Regions from separate parts of the Staphylococcus sp. AC872 genome, predicted to be linked through region 1. Evidence: predicted binding sites of a transcription regulator. Region 1 holds the regulator's gene; each other region holds the start of a gene.
The links. The regulator CtsR, encoded in region 1, represses protease genes until heat stress. The targets are predictions, from matches to a motif close to ATGGTCAATAAAGGTCAAACA.

Region 1 (3,293 bases):
TTCTCTATGATTTCTTCTTCTGTTTTCCCCAATGTTAATTGGTTTGAAACCTGGTAAATGTGGCCATAAACTTGTGACCCTTCACCATATATTCCTCGAATGGTAAAACCAAATCGGTTAATAGTCTGTGCTATACCTGACATTCTTTTCATTATAGAAAGACCAGGCAAATGCAACATCACACTTGCTCTCATACCAGTTCCGATATTAGTAGGACATGTAGTTAAGTACCCTAAATGTTCATCATAGCTAATATCAAGTTGTTGGTCGATTTCATCATCTAGTGCTGACGCTTCTTTATACAATCTTTCTAATGATAAATCTGTACCAAGCGCTTGAATTCTAATATGATCTTCTTCATTAATCATGACACTAATAGATTCATCATCATTTAGTAGAACAGCCGATGCTGGTTGTTTGATCAACTCTGGACTTACCAAATGTTTAGCAACCAATTTCATTTTATTTTGTTGGTCCATCATATCTAGTCTTTTTAAAGTCATGCTAGGTAATGCATCTTGTACTTCATTTATTACTCTAAATCCATCTTGTTCTGTCGGAAACATGAGTGGGTGAACATGATTTTCAAGATTTCTTGCTAGGCGAATTCTTGAAGAAATGACCACTGGTGCTTCTTTATTCGTTTTCATCCACTCACTAATGTTAGGTTCTAAGTCACTCATCATGTTGCACCTCGCTCTCTTCACTTAGCGATTTGATTTCGTCTCGAACAATAGCTGCCTGTTCGAAATCTTGTTCATCTATTAATTGTTGTAAATATTGCTTTTTCTCTTCGATTTTCTTTTTAAGTGCAAGCTTATGATAAGAAGAGTGAGGTACCTTTCCTACATGTTCATATTGACCGCCTTGCACACGTCTTACTATGTCTAGGATGTCATCCTTAAATGTGGCATAGCAATTAGAACAACCAAATTTGCCTACATGTGCTATGTCTTTTAACGTCATATGACAAGTTGGACATCTTTTTTCTTCCTGAAATGCCATTTCTTGAAAATTAATACCATGTTTAGTTGCTAAATGTTGTAATATTTGCTTTACAACAAATGCTTCTTCTATATCATCTTGATGATGATAGGATGATTGCTCTTGGTGTGTCCATGGGTTATCACCTTGCGCACAAGTACTACACACCCATTTTTCTTGCATACCATCTTTACTTTTAACAGTTAATTTCACTTCAGCTTCATTTAAATGGCAATTTTCACAAAGCAAAAAGCAACACCTCAATTCCTCTAGTAATAATTTATGACAGGTAAAATTCGTTTAAGAATATTTGCTCTAATAATATCTCGAGAAACAATATCCATTTTTAACGTTTCTCGATCAATGGCAGCAATAATCATTTTTGCTTCTCTTTCATTCACAAGTCCTTTATCTAACAAGCCATCTATTAAATAAAGTGCTTGTTGTTGAGATATTGAAGGACCTATTAATTGAAGTAAATGATTAATATAACCTGTTTCATCTTTGTTTTCAATTTTCGTGATTCGGATGTATCCTCCACCACCACGTTTACTTTCTATTTCGTAACCATGCTCATTTGTAAATCTAGTTTTAATCACATAGTTTAATTGAGAAGGGACGCAGTCAAAACGTTGAGCAATATTTGCTCTTTGAATTTCCACCACATCTTCATTGGTTTCTTCAAATAAATGTTTAATGTACTGTTCTATGATGTCGGACATATTATGCATGATTATCACCTCTTTTTGACCTTCTTTGACTATATTATATGACCAACTTTGACCATTTTCAATTAATTTGATTTTAAATTTTTAAAATTTATGATGTTAGCGCTTATTTTTTATTGTATGATAGACAATAGAATAAATTAAAGGAATGAAAAAACATGCACATTCTCATTGGGATTATTGGAATTATTTTCTTCTTAGCACTCGCGTACTTATTTAGTTCAGATAGAAAGAATATTCGTTGGCAATATGTTGGACTATTATTAGTTATTCAATTAATTTTCGCCTTCATTTTATTAAAAACAAACATTGGTATTACAGTCATTGGTGGTATTGCTAATGGTTTTGGTTATTTGCTATCTAAAGCAGCAGAAGGCGTTAACTTCGTTTTCGGTGGTTTTAAATATGTAGATCCTAAAAATCCACCATTTTTCTTTAACGTTTTATTACCAATTGTATTTATTTCAGCATTAATTGGGATTCTACAATACACTAAAATTTTACCATTTATAATTAACGTATTAGGTTTCCTTATTTCAAAAATCAATGGTATGGGACGTTTGGAATCATACAATGCAGTAGCAGCAGCAATTTTAGGTCAATCTGAAGTGTTTATTTCTTTAAAACAACAACTTCCTTATATACCTAAACAACGTTTGTATACTTTAACAGCATCTGCAATGTCTACAGTATCTGCTTCAATTATAGGTGCTTATTTCACATTAATTGAACCGAAATACGTTGTAACAGCTGTTGTATTAAACTTATTCGGTGGTTTCATCATCGCTTCAATCATTAACCCTTATCAAGTTAATGAAGAGGATGATAAATTATTAGTAGCCGAAAGTGAAACGAAAAATCAATCTTTCTTTGAAATGCTTGGGGAGTATATTCTAGATGGATTTAAAGTGGCAGTCATTGTAGGTGCGATGCTTATCGGATACATCGCAATTATCGCGTTACTAAATGGCTTAGTAAGTGGTACTTTCAGTTTACTTTCACATGGCGCAATCAAATGGGATTTCCAAACTTTAATTGGATTTGTATTTGCTCCATTTGCATTCTTAGCAGGTGTCCCATGGAACGACGCAGTACAATCAGGTTCTGTTATGGCAACTAAATTATTATCAAATGAATTCGTTGCAATGCAGGCATTAGGTAAGTTAAATGGCATTTCAGAACACGCTAAAGGTGTTACTTCAGTATTCTTAGTATCATTTGCTAACTTTAGCTCGATTGGTATTATTTCTGGTGCTATTAAATCATTAAATGATAAAAAAGGTGACGTTGTTGCAAGATTCGGATTAAAATTATTATTCGGTGCGACATTAGTATCATTTATTTCAGCAGCAATTGCTGGATTCTTCATCTAATGAACAAAGGCAATGTATGAAAGAGCATTTAAACTCAATCATACATTGCCTTATTTTTATTTTTGAATCATATGGTTTATAAAATAATCAGTTACACGATAATCATCTGTTAATTCTGGATGAAATGATACACCTAAATATTCACCTTGTTTAACTGCAACGATTTTATCGCCAACTTTACTTAATATTTCAACATTGTCAGCTACCT
Region 2 (3,293 bases), on a different contig from region 1:
CTCATACTAATTAAGAGATGTTTAATTAATTTCCGAAGGTACAAGTCAATTATAACTTAACAGAAATTTTTTTAAATACGAATATAAAAAAGTATTTGACATATTGTTGGCTAAAAATTGGATAAATTTTGAATAATAAGAATCACTACTAACTATTAATAAGGTTAGAATTTTTTATTGAGGTGAGATAATGAAACAATATTTAATTACTGGTGGAACTGGCATGGTAGGTTCACACTTAGTGAATGAAATTAAGAAATCAAACGCTCATATTACTATTTTGACTCGACATGATGAACAATCGAACGATTCTCAGATTTCATATGTGAATTGGTCTAAACACGGTTGGGAAAGTAAAGTGCCTGATATCGATATCGTTATTAATCTAGCTGGTGCAACACTTAATAAACGTTGGACTAAAGACTACAAACAAACATTAATGTTAAGCAGAATTCAATCTACACAAGCCCTTTTTGAATTATTTAAAGAAAGAGAAAAGAAGCCAGAAGTATTATTTAATGCTAGTGCTATGGGATATTACCCACCTAATTATCATCATAGTTATACAGAACTTTTTAAAACATTACCGTTTGACTTTTTATCAGATATTGTTTATCAATGGGAAAGATTTGCTAAGCAATTCGAAGCATTTGGAACAAGAGTCGTTTTAGGTCGCTTTGGAATGATTTTATCTAATGATGGTGGCGCATTACAAACAATGAAATTACCTTATCAATTTTATGTCGGTGGTAAATTAGGATCTGGTTTCCAATGGTATTCATGGATTCACATTGATGATTTAACACGTGCAATATTATTTACAATTGGTAATGACAAAGCCAAAGGCCCATTTAACTTAACTGCACCAATACCTGAACGTCAGAATTTATTCGGTTATACGTTAGCTCGTGCAATGCATAAACCTCATGAAACATGGGTTCCAAGCTTTGCAATGAGACTAGTACTTGGTGAAATGTCTACCGTTGTTTTAGATACACAAAAGGTATTACCAAATAAACTCGAAGCACTAGGATTTAATTTCATGTATAATAATCTTAAAAATGCACTAGATGATTTAATCAGAAATTAAATTAAGAGGTACAACAACAATGGAAAACAATCAAAATGACAAACTCACATACATTTTAATGATAATAGCAGGCCTAATCTGTATTTTGAATGGTGTCTTAGTATTTGATCAAACAATAATTATGATATTACTCTCTGTCCTATTTATCATTATTGGTCTTATAGTCTCGTATATTTCAATTAATGGATTGAGACATAAGTTAAAATAGTTAATTTCAAGCAAATCAATTTAAATAAAAAAGAAGTCAGGACCTTAAATGACGGTCCTGACTTCTTTTTATTGAACTTCGATTAATATGTCTAATTAAATAGAAATATTATTGTTTACCTTCTGGTTCCATAACTTCATCAACTAAACCATATGCTTTAGCTTCTTCAGCTGTTAAGAAATTGTCACGATCAGTATCTTGTTGGATTTTTTCAATAGATTGACCTGTTCTTTCAGAAAAAATACGATTTAATTTTTCACGAGTTTTTAAAATATGGTTGGCAGCAATCTCGATTTCAGTTGCTTGACCTTGTGCACCACCTAATGGTTGGTGAATCATTACTTCAGCGTTTGGTAAAGCATAACGTTTACCTTTTGCACCTGCTGCTAATAAGAATGAACCCATTGACGCAGCCATACCAATACAAATTGTTTGAACATCTGGTTTGATATGTTGAATTGTATCATAGATAGCAAAGCCAGCTGTCACGCTTCCCCCTGGTGAATTGATATATAAGTAAATATCTTTTTCAGAGTCTTGGGCTTGTAAGAATAATAATTGAGATACAATTGAGTTAGCAACGTTATCATCAATTTGTGAACCTAACATAATAATACGGTCTTTTAATAATCGTGAATAAATGTCATACGCACGTTCACCACGATTTGTTGTTTCAATAACTGTAGGAATTAAATTCATCTATATTTCCTCCTTGTAATAACTGTTACTTCATATTTTAACCTAAAAGTCAAAAATGGTCAAAAATAAAGTTCTTTTAGTTTAATTGCTAATTGACGTTAAGTGAATTACTTTTGTACACTAGAAATAACTATTTTTGATTGTACTGATTTTATATCATTTAGTACAGAAATAAGCTTTATCTATTTTCCCCTTGTAGTGTAATGGATAACACATAAGATTCCGGTTCTTAGAATAGGGGTTCGATTCCCTTCGAGGGGGCTCATATATGGTTAAATACAAAGACTGCTTATGTAGTGATTCAAATTAACAGAAGAAAGCCATGATCTTCAAATTTAGAATACATGATTACACAATGTGTTCTATCAATGAGACATGGCTTTTATTTTATCATTTCAATATGATATATTTTTCTGAATCTCATACCATTGGGATAGTTTTTTATAATTCAATCTTCTCGCCGTTTCGGATTTTATCTGCTAATTCGTTTAATTTTCTTAATCGATGGTTCATACCTGATTTAGAAATAGGTCCTGTGGAAATCATTTCACCTAATTCTTTTAAAGAAATTTCTTGATGTTCAACACGTAATTTCGCGACTTCACGTAAACGATCTGGCAAATTATCTAAACCAATTTCTTGGTCAATTAATTGAATACTTTCAACTTGTTTCATAGCTGCGCTCACAGTTTTATTTAAATTGGCTGTTTCACAGTTTACTAATCGATTAACGGAATTTCTCATATCACGTACAATACGTACGTCTTCAAATTTGAGTAGTGCTTGATATCCACCAATTAAACTTAAAAAGTCAGATATTTTTTCCGCTTCTTTTAAATAAACGATACTACCCTTTTTACGTTCAAGATGTTTTGCATTTAATTCGTAACTATTCATCAACTTAGTTAATCCTTCAGAATGATTCTCAAATTGAGAAAAGATTTCTAAATGATATGAAGATGTTTCAGGGTTATTGACAGAACCCCCTGCTAAAAATGCGCCACGCAAGTAACTTCGTCTCATTTCATCATCTTGAATCATCTCTGGATCAATTTCATGTGTAAATACGCCTTCTTTTAAAATTCCTAATTCATCAAGAATCTCTCGTGCTTTCATCTTTGTACGACAAATGTAAATATTATTTTTCTTCAATTTCATTTTTTTACGTACTAATATTTCTACTTCAACATTAAAGATACGCTTAATCAGTGAATAGATTCTTCTAGCAGTTGTGGCATTTTCAGTTTGAACATTTATCACAAACTGTTGATTGGACAAACTAAGTGCCCCATTCAT
Region 3 (3,293 bases), on a different contig from region 1:
TTCTATGTTTACATTGTGGATATTATTTTAACAGTATTATGTGCTGAAGCTTCTTATAGATATATCGAAACACCATTTAGAAAAGAAGGTTTAAAGGCATTTACGTTGAAACGTAAATACAAACCTGCACTTATAAGAACGATTGCAATTATGATATGTATCATTCCATTTGCATTTATTATGGGTGGTGCGTTTGATGGTTTAGGAAAAGATAAAATCGATCAAAAATCAAATTCATTTAATACTGATTTAGAAGATAAATATTTAATAAGAATGATTCCAATAGATAAAATTGGCCAAAAAAATAGTAAGGACACAGATGTGTATACTGATATTAGTCCATTGTTAATCGGTGATTCGGTAATGGTAGATATTGGTGAGAACTTTAAAGATAGGGTACCTAAAGCTAAAATTGATGGTAAGGTTGGTCGTAATTTGTATCAAGCTATTCCACTAGTAGAAGCTAATTATAAACAATATAATAAAAAAACAGACCAAGTTATTTTAGAATTAGGTACTAATGGAGATTTTAATAAAAAGCAACTTGATGATTTAATTAATAAATTTGGAGATGCGCAAGTATATTTGGTCAATACTAGAGTACCAAGAGGGTACGAGGATCATGTCAATAAACTAATGGCAGATGCAGCTAAAGAAAAAAGTAATGTAACATTAATCGATTGGTATAAAAGATCAGAAGGACATACAGAATACTTTGCGCCAGATGGCATACATTTAGAACATAGTGGTGTAGAAGCCTTAACAGATGAAATTTTAAGTAAGATTAAAAAGAAATAATCATCCAACAAATTAATAAATCAAACTAATCATACGTGTTTGACTTTACTAAAATATATTGAATGGTGAATAAATTTATAAAGAAAGCCCGAGATAAATAGATATCTCGGGTTATTTTCTATTATTTAACGAAACAGTTAAATATAGTTATTAATGCTTTGTTTGTTGTTTGAATTATTGGGAAATAGAATAATAAAAGGTTTGATTCATCACATTTGATATTAAAAATAAACCTAAAAAATATTACAAAAAACAAGCTTAAGTTGTTGATAATTTATTAGAAGGGGACTATAATATAGTTAAGGTCAAAGAAAGTCAAAGTTAAATCGAAATTTTTTTACCTTTGACCGACTCTAAAATAATAGAGGTGAAAACAATTGGATATCAATAAAATGACATATGCTATACAAGGTTCATTACAAAGAGCCATTGAGTATAGTAAAGAATTTGAATTACAAAATATCGAAATTGAAGCAATTTTAAAAGCGACATTAAATGAAAGTGAAAGTTTAATTAAGAGTGTTCTAGAACGTGCAAATATTGATGTAGAAGAACTAGAAAAAGCTTATGATAATAAATTAAAAGCTTATCCAACTGTACAAGGAGATAATGTACAGTATGGTCAATATATAAGTGCAAAAGCGAATGAATTGATGAATAAATCTGAAACATATATGAATGAATATGATGATGAATTTATTTCAATGGAACATGTACTTCGTGCAGCAATGGACATTGATCAAACTACACAAAACTTTATAGGTAATAAAACTGAAGTGGTTAAAGAAATTATTAATAAAATAAGAGGGGGAAATCATGTGACTAGTCAGAACCCAGAAGTAAATTATGAAGCATTAGAAAAATATGGACGTGACTTAGTAGAAGAGGTACGTCAAGGTAAAATGGATCCGGTCATTGGCCGTGATGAAGAAATTCGTAACACAATTCGTATATTAAGTCGTAAAACAAAAAACAATCCAGTGCTAATTGGTGAACCAGGTGTTGGTAAAACAGCGATTGTCGAAGGATTAGCACAACGTATTGTTAAAAAGGACGTACCGGAATCATTATTAGATAAAACCATTTTCGAACTTGATTTAAGTGCATTGGTTGCAGGTGCCAAATTTAGAGGTGAATTCGAAGAGCGCTTAAAAGCAGTACTTAAAGAAGTTAAGGAATCTGATGGTAGAATTATATTATTTATAGATGAAATTCATATGTTAGTAGGTGCTGGTAAAACAGATGGCGCAATGGATGCCGGAAATATGTTGAAACCAATGTTAGCACGTGGTGAATTACATTGTATTGGTGCTACAACATTAAATGAATATAGAGAATATATCGAAAAAGATTCAGCTTTAGAACGTCGTTTCCAAAAAGTGGGTGTCAGTGAACCTGATGTAGAAGATACAATATCTATTCTACGTGGCTTGAAAGAGCGCTATGAAGTGTATCATGGTGTACGTATTCAAGACCGTGCATTAGTTGCAGCAGCAGAACTTTCCGACAGATATATTACTGATAGATTTTTACCTGATAAAGCCATTGACTTGGTTGACCAAGCATGTGCCACTATACGTACTGAAATGGGTTCAAATCCAACTGAATTAGACCAAGTTAATCGACGTGTAATGCAATTAGAAATTGAAGAAAGTGCATTGAAAAATGAATCTGACAACGCTAGTAAACAACGTTTAGAAGAACTTCAAGAAGAATTATCAAATGAAAAAGAAAAACAAGCGTCATTACAATCACGTGTAGAACAAGAAAAAGAAAAAATTGCGAAACTACAAGAAAAACGTGCAGAATTAGATGAAAGTAGAAAAGCTTTAGAAGACGCACAAACTAATAATAATCTAGAAAAAGCAGCAGAATTACAATATGGTAAAATACCTCAATTAGAAAAAGAATTAAAAGAATTAGAAGACGTTTTCCAAGATGAACAAGGCGAAGATAATGATAGAATGATTCGTGAAATTGTATCTGATGAAGAAATTGGTGATATCGTTAGTCAATGGACTGGTATCCCAGTTTCTAAATTAGTTGAAACAGAAAGAGAAAAATTACTTCATTTAGGTGACATTCTTCATAAACGTGTGGTTGGACAAGATAAAGCTGTAGACTTAGTATCAGACGCAGTTGTACGTGCAAGAGCAGGTATTAAAGATCCGAATAGACCTATCGGTAGTTTCCTATTCTTAGGACCTACAGGTGTAGGTAAAACAGAATTAGCTAAATCATTAGCAGCGTCATTATTTGATTCTGAAAAACATATGATACGCATTGACATGAGTGAGTACATGGAGAAACATACAGTGTCTAGATTAATTGGTGCCCCTCCAGGCTATGTAGGTCATGATGAAGGTGGTCAATTAACTGAAGCAGTTAGAAGAAATCCTTATTCAGTCATCTTACTTGATGAAGTAGAGAAAGCGCATAGCGATGTGTTCAATGTGTTACTTCAAATATTAGATGAAGGTCGATTGACTGATTCT

Region 2: clpP (ATP-dependent Clp endopeptidase proteolytic subunit ClpP) is a predicted target of CtsR. The motif match lies at 2,043-2,063, and genes of this name have one in related genera.
Region 3: clpB (ATP-dependent chaperone ClpB) is a predicted target of CtsR. The motif match lies at 1,100-1,120, and genes of this name have one in related genera.

The regions. Positions count from the first base shown of each region.
Region 1 covers NZ_CEEDKW010000009.1:64,186-67,478, forward strand. Annotated here, with positions in the region: gene ACZ267_RS11495 (protein arginine kinase) at 1-683, opposite strand, end outside; gene ACZ267_RS11500 (UvrB/UvrC motif-containing protein) at 676-1,233, opposite strand; gene ACZ267_RS11505 (CtsR family transcriptional regulator) at 1,254-1,715, opposite strand; gene ACZ267_RS11510 (NupC/NupG family nucleoside CNT transporter) at 1,871-3,085, shown strand; gene pdxT (pyridoxal 5'-phosphate synthase glutaminase subunit PdxT) at 3,142-3,293, opposite strand, start outside.
Region 2 covers NZ_CEEDKW010000004.1:193,412-196,704, reverse strand. Annotated here, with positions in the region: gene ACZ267_RS08155 (TIGR01777 family oxidoreductase) at 191-1,090, shown strand; gene ACZ267_RS08150 (hypothetical protein) at 1,110-1,298, shown strand; gene clpP (ATP-dependent Clp endopeptidase proteolytic subunit ClpP) at 1,407-1,997, opposite strand; tRNA gene ACZ267_RS08140 (tRNA-Arg) at 2,187-2,258, shown strand; gene whiA (DNA-binding protein WhiA) at 2,439-3,293, opposite strand, start outside.
Region 3 covers NZ_CEEDKW010000002.1:566,588-569,880, reverse strand. Annotated here, with positions in the region: gene ACZ267_RS05720 (acyltransferase family protein) at 1-798, shown strand, start outside; gene clpB (ATP-dependent chaperone ClpB) at 1,176-3,293, shown strand, end outside.